DNA from 2 places in the Streptomyces sp. NPDC059785 genome. Region 2 is predicted to be linked to the other one. Evidence: riboswitches for the same ligand, from Rfam matches in the RefSeq annotation. Region 2 holds a riboswitch; the other holds the start of a gene.
What was found. A riboswitch is a leader RNA that binds a small molecule or an ion and turns the genes downstream of it on or off. The one in region 2 is predicted to bind glycine.
Positions count from the first base shown of each region.

Region 1: another riboswitch for glycine. It lies ahead of gcvP (aminomethyl-transferring glycine dehydrogenase); the one in region 2 lies ahead of gcvT (glycine cleavage system aminomethyltransferase GcvT).

Region 1 is NZ_JBHWHV010000001.1:9,843-15,478, reverse strand. Features, by position in the region: gene ACFV6E_RS00070 (DUF5999 family protein) at 253-459, shown strand; gene gcvP (aminomethyl-transferring glycine dehydrogenase) at 569-3,454, opposite strand; glycine riboswitch at 3,634-3,760, opposite strand; gene ACFV6E_RS00060 (PRC-barrel domain-containing protein) at 3,908-4,297, shown strand; gene ACFV6E_RS00055 (DNA polymerase IV) at 4,698-5,636, opposite strand, start outside.
Region 2 is NZ_JBHWHV010000035.1:57,006-62,641, reverse strand. Features, by position in the region: gene glyA (serine hydroxymethyltransferase) at 194-1,456, opposite strand; gene gcvH (glycine cleavage system protein GcvH) at 1,470-1,847, opposite strand; gene gcvT (glycine cleavage system aminomethyltransferase GcvT) at 1,949-3,079, opposite strand; glycine riboswitch at 3,244-3,343, opposite strand; gene ACFV6E_RS25240 (AAA family ATPase) at 3,534-4,208, shown strand; gene ACFV6E_RS25235 (enhanced serine sensitivity protein SseB) at 4,328-5,101, shown strand; gene ACFV6E_RS25230 (enhanced serine sensitivity protein SseB C-terminal domain-containing protein) at 5,306-5,636, shown strand, end outside.

The DNA of each region.
Region 1 (5,636 bases), on a different contig from region 2:
TCCTGACTAGCCCCATCCGACCACGCCGAACCATCCGAAAAGACGGCTGAGTTGAGATGAACCGTCCGCGCGGGTGATGCGTCATCAACCTGTGAGAAGTGCTGCTGGGAAATCCCTGCGGATTGACGCCCGTGGGGCAACACTGGTTCCAGACCGACTTATCAACGGGGGGCGGCCATGAACGACGTTCCGAGCCGCAGGACAGACAGAACAGCCATCTCATTCGTCACGACGAAGCGAAAGATCCCATCCATGTGCCAGCACCAGCCACCGTGTCCGACAGCCGACTCCGCCGACCGGGAAGCCGCACTCCATGTGGCCCACCACCCGGAGCAGGGATGGAGCCTGCTGTGCAACGGCGTTGTGCTCTTCGAGGACACCGGTGAGCTCCTGCCGGACGGCCGGATCATCGCCCCGCACCGCCCGCTGGGCCCGGACCAGGTGATGACGGCCGCCTGAGCCACCGACCGGGCGGCTGCCACAGCCGCCCGGTGCACACCGTACACATGAGGGGCCGGCCCGGAGCAGACGCTCCGAACCGGCCCCGACGCATGTCCGGCGGCGGCCGCTACTCGGCGTACGCGTCCAGCGGCGGGCAGGAGCAGACCAGGTTCCGGTCGCCGTACGCCTGGTCGATGCGGCGCACCGGCGGCCAGTACTTGTCGGCGGCCGAGACTCCCGCCGGGAAGACGGCCTCCTCGCGGCTGTAGGCGTGCTCCCAGTCACCGCCCAGCGCGGCGGCGGTGTGCGGGGCACCGCGCAGCGGATTGTCGTCCGCGGGCCACTGGCCGGCGCCGACCTTCTCGATCTCCGCGCGGATGGCGATCATCGCCTCGCAGAACCGGTCGAGTTCGCTCAGGTCCTCGGACTCGGTCGGCTCGATCATCAGCGTGCCGGCCACCGGGAACGACATCGTCGGCGCGTGGAAGCCGTAGTCGATCAGCCGCTTGGCCACGTCGTCGACGCTGACCCCAGTCGCCTTGGTGAGCGGGCGCAGGTCGATGATGCACTCGTGCGCGACGAGCCCGCCGGGCCCGGTGTACAGCACCGGGAAGTGCGGCTCGAGGCGCTTGGCGATGTAGTTCGCCGACAGCACCGCCACCTGCGTGGCCCGCTTCAGCCCCTCGCCGCCCATCATCCGCACGTACGACCACGAGATCGGCAGGATGCCCGCGGAGCCCCACGGCGCGGCCGAGATCGGACCGACGCCCGTCTTCGGACCGGCGGCGGGCTGCAACGGGTGGTTCGGCAGGTACGGCGCCAGGTGCGCGCGCACGCCGACCGGGCCGACGCCGGGACCGCCGCCGCCGTGCGGGATGCAGAACGTTTTGTGCAGGTTCAGATGCGAGACGTCGCCGCCGAAGTGGCCCGGCTTGGCGAGCCCCACGAGCGCGTTGAGGTTGGCGCCGTCGACGTACACCTGGCCGCCCGCCTCGTGCACCTGCGCGCAGATGCCGGCGACGTGCTCCTCGAAGACGCCGTGCGTCGAGGGGTACGTGATCATCAGCACGGCGAGTTCGTCGCGGTGCTGCTCGATCTTCGCCCGCAGGTCCTCGACGTCGATCTCGCCGTCCCCGGCGGTCTTCACGACGACGACCTTCATCCCGGCCATCACGGCGCTCGCCGCGTTGGTGCCGTGCGCGGAGGACGGGATGAGGCAGACCGTGCGCTGCTCGTCGCCGTTGGCGCGGTGGTAGCCGCGGACGGCGAGCAGTCCGGCCAGCTCGCCCTGCGAACCGGCGTTGGGCTGCAACGACACCTTGTCGTACCCGGTGACCTCGGCGAGCCGCTCCTCCAGCTCACGGATGAGCGTCAGGTAGCCCTGCGCCTGTCCGGCGGGCGCGAAGGGGTGCAGCGCGCCGAACTCGGGCCAGGTGACCGGCTCCATCTCCGTGGTCGCGTTGAGCTTCATCGTGCAGGAGCCCAGCGGGATCATGCCGCGGTCGAGCGCGTAGTCACGGTCGGACAGCCGGCGCAGGTAGCGCAGCATCGCCGTCTCCGAACGGTGCTGGTGGAAGACCGGGTGCGTCAGGTAGTCGTCGGTGCGCAGCAGCGACTCGGGCAGCGTGTCGGCGGCCGACGCGTCCAGCGCCTCGATGTCGCCCCCGACGCCGAACGCGGTCCAGACGGCGGCGAGCTGCCGGCGCGTCGTGGTCTCGTCGCAGGCGATCGACACGTGGTCGGCGTCGACGAGGTGCAGGTTGACCGCTCCTTCGCGCGCGGCGGCGACGACCGCGGCGGCCCGTCCGGGCACCCGCACGGTCAGCGTGTCGAAGTAGGCGCCGTGCACGACCTCGGCCCCGCCCACCGTCAGCCCCTCCGCGAGGATCGTGGCGTACCGGTGCGTGCGCCGCGCGATCGTCCGCAGCCCCTCGGGCCCGTGGTAGACGGCGTACATGCCGGCCATCACGGCGAGCAGCACCTGCGCCGTACAGATGTTGCTGGTGGCCTTCTCGCGGCGGATGTGCTGCTCACGGGTTTGCAGGGCGAGCCGGTACGCCTTGTGTCCGTCCGCGTCGACGGAGACGCCCACGAGCCGGCCCGGCAGGCTGCGCGCGAACTTCTCGCGCACCGCCATGTATCCGGCGTGCGGCCCGCCGAAGCCCATCGGCACACCGAAGCGCTGCGTCGTACCGACCGCGATGTCGGCGCCGAGGTCACCGGGCGAGGTCAGCAGGGTCAGCGCGAGCAGGTCGGCGGCGACGGTGACCATCGCGCCCAGCTCGTGCGCCTGCTCGATGACGGGCTTCAGATCGCGTACGGCACCGGAGGCGCCCGGGTACTGGAGCAGTACGCCGTTGATCTCGCGCTCGGCGATCTCGGCCGGGATGCCCTCGCTCAGGTCGGCGACGACGACCTCGACACCGGTCGGTTCGGCGCGGGTGCGGATGACGGCGACGGTCTGCGGCAGCGCGTCGGCGTCGATCAGGAACAGGCCCTTCTTGTTCCGGCCCATCCGCCGCGACAGGGACATGGCCTCGGCGGCGGCGGTGCCCTCGTCCAGCAGCGAGGCGCCGGAGGTCGGCAGCCCGGTCAGCTCGGCGACCATGGTCTGGAAGTTGAGCAGCGCCTCGAGCCGGCCCTGCGAGATCTCCGGCTGGTACGGCGTGTACGCGGTGTACCAGGCCGGGTTCTCCATGACGTTGCGCATGATGACGGGCGGGGTGAACGTCCCGTAGTAGCCCAGGCCGATCATGGAGTCGAGAACCTGGTTGCGATCGGCCAGGGAACGCAGCTCGGCGAGGACCTCGGCCTCGGTGCGCGCGCCGGGCAGTTCCAGGGCCTCGGTGTTCTTGATGACGTCCGGGACCGCGGCGGCCGTCAGCTCGTCCAGTGATCCGTATCCGACCAGGGCGAGCATCTTCGCGCGCGCCTCGTGGTCGGGGCCGATGTGGCGCTGTTCGAACGGTATGCCCTGCTCGAGCCGGGAGAGCGGAATACGGTGGGCGGTCATTGCGGGAGGCCTCCTGGTCTGACGCGACCTGCGAGGGGCACCACGGCGCGGGTACCCCGACGGCCTCCCCCTCTGTCATCTCGACCTGAGAGCTTCACCGGACCCACCCGAGGGTGCTCCGGCTTTCACCGTCGGTGAGAGCGGAGACCGTCGACCCCCGCCCTGCTTTCCAGAGTGACCTCGTCCGTGCGGTACGTGTGCCTGAGAGATTCCGGGGAGGATTTGCTCCTTCGGCGCCTCCGACGACGTCGACTTCCGCTTCGACTTCGACTTTCAGACTTCGGAGGACTCTCCCGCACGGGGTCAGCAGCCATTTGCCAGCCTACCAGCGCACACAACGTACGGGCTTTCGAGTGGCCGCCTCCCCGAAAGTGCTCTTTCGTAGTGCTTACGGCTTACGGACGAGTTGCGACCGTAGTGCCCATGGTTGAGCCGCGACCAGGAGGAGGGCCCGTGCAGACCGACATCGATCCGCGCAACCTGATCGGCCGCAAGGCGTTCGACCGCGAAGGCACCAGGCTCGGCACCGTCGACGAGGTGTATCTCGACGACGCGACCGGGGTGCCGGAGTGGGCGGCGATACGTACGGGCCTGTTCAGCCGGGACGCCTTCGTCCCGCTGGAGCCCAGCGAAGTGATCGAGGGCGCCCTCCGGGTCCCCTTCGACCGCGCCCTCATCAGGGACGCCCCCGACTTCGGCGTCGGCCGCCACCTCTCCCCCGAGCAGGAACTCCAGCTCTACCACCACTACGGCCTCGACCTGGCATCCCCGCCCTCCCCCACACCCGCCCACCACGACTTCGGTCACGTCGCAACCCCGGAGGCCCCCCGGGACATCCCCTGACTCCTCCCCACGTCCCCCTCCATCACTTCCGTGCGGATCGCATCACTTCCGTGCGGATCGCACCGACCCCGGACTCGTCCGCCCGCTCCTCTCCCCGTCCCGCTCTTCCCGTCCGCCGCCTCACGCGAGCCGCCCCTGCCACTGCACTCCCGCAGCTCCCGCAGGCCCCCTCCGCCACGTCGCAGGCCACCTCCGTGACCTCCGTACGGATCTCATCCACCCTGGGCCCCGTCGGCCTGCCCCGCTCGCCGCTTCCGGCTCCCGGCCTTCACACGGGCCTCTTTGGCCGGTTACGCCCACACACCCCCTCCGTCACCTCCGCGCGGATCGCACCCGCCCCGGCCCCCGTCCGCCTGCTCTTCTCCCCCGTCCGCCACCTCGACGCGAGCCGCCCTCCCGGTCACGCCCGCACGTCCCCCTCCGCCGCCTCCGTCTCCCCTTCAGCCCCCGCCACCAGCGGCAGCGGATCCACCGGTGTCAGTTCCGGGTCGTCGGTCCGGAACGTGCGGACCCGGCCCGGGGCCGAGTACGGCGTCTCGAAGCGCACCGTCACCCGGCCGAGGCCGCTGCCCTGCACCCACCCGTGCCCGTGCTCGGCGTGGCATACATCGTGACCCGCGGGCCAGCGCCGCTCGGCGGGCGGCACCGGCGCCACCGACGGCACGGCGGGCTCCCGCGGCGTGACCGAACCCTCCGCCACCTCCGCCGCTTCCGAGGTCTCCCCCGCGTCACCGGCCTCCCCGGTCTCCCGCCCCGGCGGCTCCCCCGCGGCGGCCAGCGCCTGTGCGAACAGGTCCTCCTGCGTGTAGTCGGCGAGCCCCGTGACCCCCACGCCCAGCAGCCGCACCCCGCCGGTCGTGTCCACCGGCTCAAGCAGCCGCGCGGCGGCCTCCCGTACCACCGCGGGATCGTCCGTGGGCCCCCGCAACGTCTCCGACCTGGTCAGCGTCGAGAAGTCGTAGCGCCGGACCTTGAGCACCACGGTCCGACCCGACCGCCCGGCGGCCCGCAGCCGCTGCACGCACCGGTCCGCGAGCCGCTGCACCTCCGTGCCCACCCGCACCCGGTCGTGGATGTCCACGTCGTAGGTGTCCTCGACGGAGACCGACTTGGTCTCCCGCTCGGCCACCACGGGCCGCTCGTCGTGCGCCAGCGCCATGGCGTACAGCGCGTGCCCGTGCGCCTTTCCCAGCAGCCGCACGAGCTCGTCCTCGCCCGCCTCGGCGATCTCCGCGACCGTGGTGATCCCGGCCCGGCGCAGATGGTCCCCCGTCGCGGGTCCCACGCCCGGCAGCGTCCGTACCGGCATGGGCCCGAGCAGCGCCCGCTCGGTGCCCGG
Region 2 (5,636 bases):
CGTTTCGGCAGACGCCGTTGTCGGCCGACGGATGGTGCGGGGGTGCGGGGGGTGGTGCCTGGGGCGGGCGGACGCAAGGAACGGGGCACCGCGCCGGCTCGGGCATGTGCGCGATGCCCCGTACGTCCGTATGGAGGGTTTCGTACGTCTCAAAGCGTACGAAAACTCTTCCGGCCCGCGAAAATGCCGTGCATCACTTCAGGCCGGGGTACAGCGGGTGCCTGTCCGCGAGTGCGGACACCCGGGCCTTGAGGCTCTCCGCGTCGTACGACGGCTTCAGTGCCTCGGCGATGATGTCGGCGACCTCGGCGAAGTCCTCGGCCCCGAAGCCGCGGGTGGCCAGGGCGGGCGTGCCGATACGGAGCCCGGAGGTGACCATCGGCGGGCGCGGGTCGTTCGGGATCGCGTTGCGGTTGACCGTGATGCCGACCTCGTGGAGGCGGTCCTCGGCCTGCTGTCCGTCCAGCTCGCTGTCGCGCAGGTCGACCAGGACCAGGTGCACGTCCGTGCCGCCGGACAGGACGTCGACGCCGACGGCCTTGACATCGTCGCGGACCAGCCGCTCGGCCAGGATGCGCGCCCCGTCCAGGGTGCGCCGCTGGCGCTCCTTGAAGTCGTCGGAGGCGGCGACCTTGAAGGCGACGGCCTTGGCGGCGACCACGTGCTCCAGCGGACCGCCCTGCTGACCGGGGAAGACCGCGGAGTTGATCTTCTTCGCCAGCTCGGCGGTGGACAGGATCACGCCACCGCGCGGACCGCCCAGCGTCTTGTGGGTGGTCGTGGTGACGACGTGGGCGTGCGGCACCGGGTTGGGGTGCAGGCCCGCGGCGACCAGACCGGCGAAGTGCGCCATGTCGACCATCAGGTACGCGCCGACCTCGTCCGCGATCCGGCGGAAGGCGGCGAAGTCGAGCTGCCGCGGGTACGCGGACCAGCCGGCCACGATCAGCTTGGGCTTCGACTCCTTGGCCAGGCGCTCGACCTCGGCCATGTCGACCTGCCCGGTCTCCTCGTCGACGTGGTACGCGACCACGTTGTAGAGCTTGCCAGAGAAGTTGATCTTCATGCCGTGGGTCAGGTGCCCGCCGTGCGCGAGGTTCAGGCCCATGATCGTGTCGCCCGGCTTGAGCAGCGCGAACATCGCGGCGGCGTTGGCCTGCGCGCCCGAGTGCGGCTGCACGTTGGCGTGCTCGGCGCCGAAGAGCGCCTTGACCCGGTCGATGGCGAGTCGCTCGACCACGTCGACGTGCTCGCAGCCGCCGTAGTAGCGGCGGCCCGGGTAGCCCTCGGCGTACTTGTTGGTCAGGACCGAGCCCTGGGCCTCCATGACCGCGACCGGCGCGAAGTTCTCGGAGGCGATCATCTCCAGGGTGGACTGCTGGCGGTGCAGCTCGGCGTCGACGGCGGCGGCGACGTCCGGGTCCAGCTCGTGCAGGGGCGTGTTGAGAAGTGACATCGGGGGTCGGTCCTTAGCTGCCGGAGAACTCGGTGTACTCGTCCGCGGAGAGCAGATCCGCCGGCTCGTCCGAGACGCGGACCCTGAACAGCCAGCCGCCCTCGAAGGGGGCGGAATTCACCAGCGACGGGTCGTCCACCACGTCCTGGTTGGTCTCCGTGACCTCACCGGTGACCGGCGAGTACAGGTCGCTGACCGACTTGGTCGACTCCAGCTCGCCGCAGGTCTCGCCCGCGGTCACCGTGGCACCGACCTCCGGGAGCTGGACGAACACGACATCGCCGAGCGCGTTGGCCGCGTGCTCCGTGATGCCGACCGTCGACACGCCGTCCTCGGCGCCCGACAGCCACTCGTGCTCCTTGCTGTAACGCAGCTTCTGGGGGTTGCTCATGGCTTGAATTCTCCTGTACGCGGGGGACTGCTGGGGAACGTGCCGGTGTGTACCGGCCCACTGCGAAGAGGCGGCCGTACTGCTCACGGACCGCTTCCGGACTACTTCCGGCGCTTGTAGAACGGCAGCGCCACGACCTCGTACGGCTCGTGGGTGCCCCGGATGTCCACGCCGACGCCCTGCGTGCCGGGGGCGGCGTGCGCGGCGTCGACGTACGCCATCGCGACCGGCCGGCCCAGCGTCGGGGACGGCGCGCCGGAGGTGACCTCGCCGATCACGGTCCCGCCCGCGACCACCTGGTAGCCCGCGCGCGGGACCCGGCGGCCCTCGGCGACGAGGCCGACCAGCACCCGCGGCGGGTTCTCCTGCGCCTTGGCGGCGGCCTCGGCGAGCGCCGCGCGCCCCACGAAGTCGCCGTCCTTGTCGAACTTCACGACCCGGCCGAGACCGGCGTCGAAGGGGGTGAGCGACGTCGTCAGCTCGTGCCCGTACAGCGGCATGCCCGCCTCCAGGCGCAGCGTGTCGCGGCAGGACAGGCCGCAGGGGACGAGCCCGGCCTGCGCGCCCGCCTCGGTCAGCGCCTGCCACAGCCGCTCCGCGTCGGCGGGAGCGGCGAACAGCTCGAAGCCGTCCTCGCCCGTGTAGCCGGTGCGGGCGATCAGCGCGGGCACACCGGCGACGGTGCCGGGCAGGCCCGCGTAGTACTTCAGGCCGTCGAGGTCGGCGTCCGTGAGTGAGGCGAGGATGCCCGGGGACTCGGGACCCTGGACGGCGAGCAGGGCGTAGGCGTCGCGGTCGTCGCGCACCTCGGCGTCGAAGCCCGCGGCGCGCTCGGTCAGCGCGTCCAGGACCACCTGGGCGTTGGAGGCGTTGGCGACGACCATGTAGTGCGGGGCGGCCCCGGCGTCACCGAGCCGGTAGACGATCAGGTCGTCCAGGATGCCGCCGTCCTCGCGGCAGATCATCGTGTAGCGGGCCCGGCCCGCGCCGACCGAGGAGATGTTGCCGACCAGGGCGAAGTCGAGGAGCCTGGCCGCGTCGGGCCCGGTGACGGTGATCTCGCCCATGTGGGAGAGGTCGAAGAGGCCGGCCCGGGAGCGCACCGCGAGGTGCTCGTCGCGCTCGGAGCCGTAGCGCAGCGGCATGTCCCAGCCGGCGAAGTCGGTCATCGTCGCGCCGAGCGAGCGGTGCAGCGCGTCCAGGGCGGTGTGACGGGGGGCGTTACTGCTCATCGGTGGGGCTCCCAAGGCGTGACGGCGAGGTCGTTCCTCCCCATCTGTCATCGGAACCTGAGAGGTTCGTCGTGACTCCCGGGCACCGGCTGACCGGCACTTCCGTGATCATGACTTGCACCTTGGGTGGAGCCGCCGGTCGGCGGCCCGCTTTTCAGATGTGCCTCGCCCGCGCGGTATGTGGGGCCTGAGAGATTCAAGGGAGGGACTTGCTCCTTCGGCGCCCTGAGGACGGTGCCCCGGGGACTCTCCCGCGCGGATTCAAGCGGCCGGTATGCAGTTGGCGGGCACATCATCGCACGCATCCGTGAAACACGTGAGGGGCGGTCCCTGTGTGGCCCGCACAGTGTCCTGTAACGGGCCTGTGGCAGGACACGGACGGAAACAGGAGACCCGCGCATTACCTTCTCTTTACACTCGACGGGGATGGGACTCCGGACCCAAGGGGAGGACGATCACGGTGAACAGGACCACGGCGTACGCGACGGGCCCGGGCCTCGCACTGCCCGAGCAGCCCGGTGTCCCGGCCCGGGAGGCGTGCGCAGCGCTGCCCCGGGCCGTCGTCCGCGATCTGCGCGAGCGCGGCGGCCGCAGCCCGCACGGCCTCTCCTTCGGCGCCGCCGACCTCGTCGTGGTCACCGGTCTGCCGGGCAGCGGCAAGTCGACCCTGATGCGCCGGGCCGTACGCGGCCCGCGCGTCGACTCCCAGGACACCCGCGACCGCTGGGACACCCGGCTCCCGGGCTTCCTGCCGTACGGGGTCTACCGCCCCCTCGTCCGGGTCGCGCACTACGCCGGGCTGCGCCGCGCCCTGCGCTCGGGCACCGGAGTCGTCGTGCACGACTGCGGCACCCAGAGCTGGGTGCGCCGCTGGCTCGCCCGCGAGGCCCGGCGCCGCGGCGGCACCCTGCACCTGCTCCTCCTCGACGTCGCACCCGGCACCGCCCTCGACGGCCAGCGCGAGCGCGGCCGCGGCGTCACGCGCTACGCCTTCCTGCGCCACCGCCGCGCGGCCGGCCGGCTGCTGCGCGCGGTGGAGCGGGGCACCCTGCCGGCGGGCTGCGGCTCGGCGGTCCTGATCGACCGGGACGCGGCCGACGTGCTGCGCCGGATCGACTTCGGCGGCTGAGATCGCGTGCACGGACCCCGGCCGGGCGCCGGTGCCGGGTGGCCGGTGAAGGGCCCCGGTGGCGCCTCACCCGTTAGGGTTTCCAGCCGGAACAGCGGTTCACAGCAGGCGGTAGACAGATGGACATCCCGGCACAGGCGCACCCGCACTCCCATTCGCACGGCGGATGGCCCGGCAACGAACTGGAGGAGGTGCTCTCCGCGTCCCTCGGAGTGCCCTCGGCCGGCGGCCGGATCGTCGAGGTCCTCGGCCGCAGCTTCCTGTGGATACCCCTGCCGAACGGCGGCGGCCCGCACAGCGGCCCGCTCGACCTGCCCACCATGGAGATAGAGGGGCGGCCCTACGTCCCCGTCTTCAGCTCGGAGGAGCAGTTCCGCCACGTCGTCGGCGGCCACATGGGCTGCACCGTCGCCCCCGCCGTCGAGTTCGCGCGCGGACTGCCCCCGCAGGTCGGCATCGCCGTCAACCCCGACGGCGTGGTCGGCGTACCGCTGCCGCCGCCCGCCGTCGCCGAGCTGTGCCGCACCGGGCGGACCCCGCTCGACGGGCCCGCGAGCGGCGGCCGGGTGCGGCTCTTCGAGCCGGACTGGCAGGAGGATCCGGTGGACTTCCTGACCGCCGCCTCCGAGGAGTTCGCCGGGACCGGCGTCGTGCTCACCGCCCGCCGCTGCCTGGCGAGCATCGAGGGCGACGAGCCGGTGATGTTCGTCGGCGTGGAGCTCTCCGACTGGGAGGGCCCCGCCCGTACGCTCCCGCTGGACGCGCTGGGCCGCGCCCTCGGCCGGGTCCCCGTCGACCGGCCGGTGAACCTGGTGCTCCTGGACGTCACCCAGGATCCGGTCGCCGACTGGATGCGCGCCCGGGTGCGCCCCTTCTACCAGCGGGAGTACTGACGGTGCGGGTTCCAGGGCCCGCCGGAACGGCGACACCGCGCACGCCCGTCGGGCCGTGCGTCAAGTCGCTGTCAGGAACGCCGCTTAAGCTGGTTTCATGGCTCGGTCGAGGTGTTGGCGTGATTCCGGTCGGGATGCCGTACACAGCACCTCCGGAGCAATGGGTGAGTACAACGTGACATGTTCGCGAAGGGGCGGTTGAGGGTGAGCGCGTCGGGCACGGCCGCGACCGGGCAGGTCGAGCACATGCTGCGCCAGGTGACCCCGGGGCGTTACGACGCCTACGAGGCACTCCTCCGTGCGCTCGCGACGCCGTCGAACGGCCAGGTCTGGATGCTGCTCTGGCACGGCCAGGCCGGCTCCCCGGACGCCCAGTACGGAAACATGGAGGTCGACGGGTACGGCTACGCGCCCTGTGTGACCTCCGCCCAGGAGCTGTCCGCCAGCGGCTGGAACCGCAGCTACGAGGTGGTCGACGGCCTCGACGTCGCCCGCACCCTCTACCCCGACCACTACGGCCTCTGGCTGAATCCGC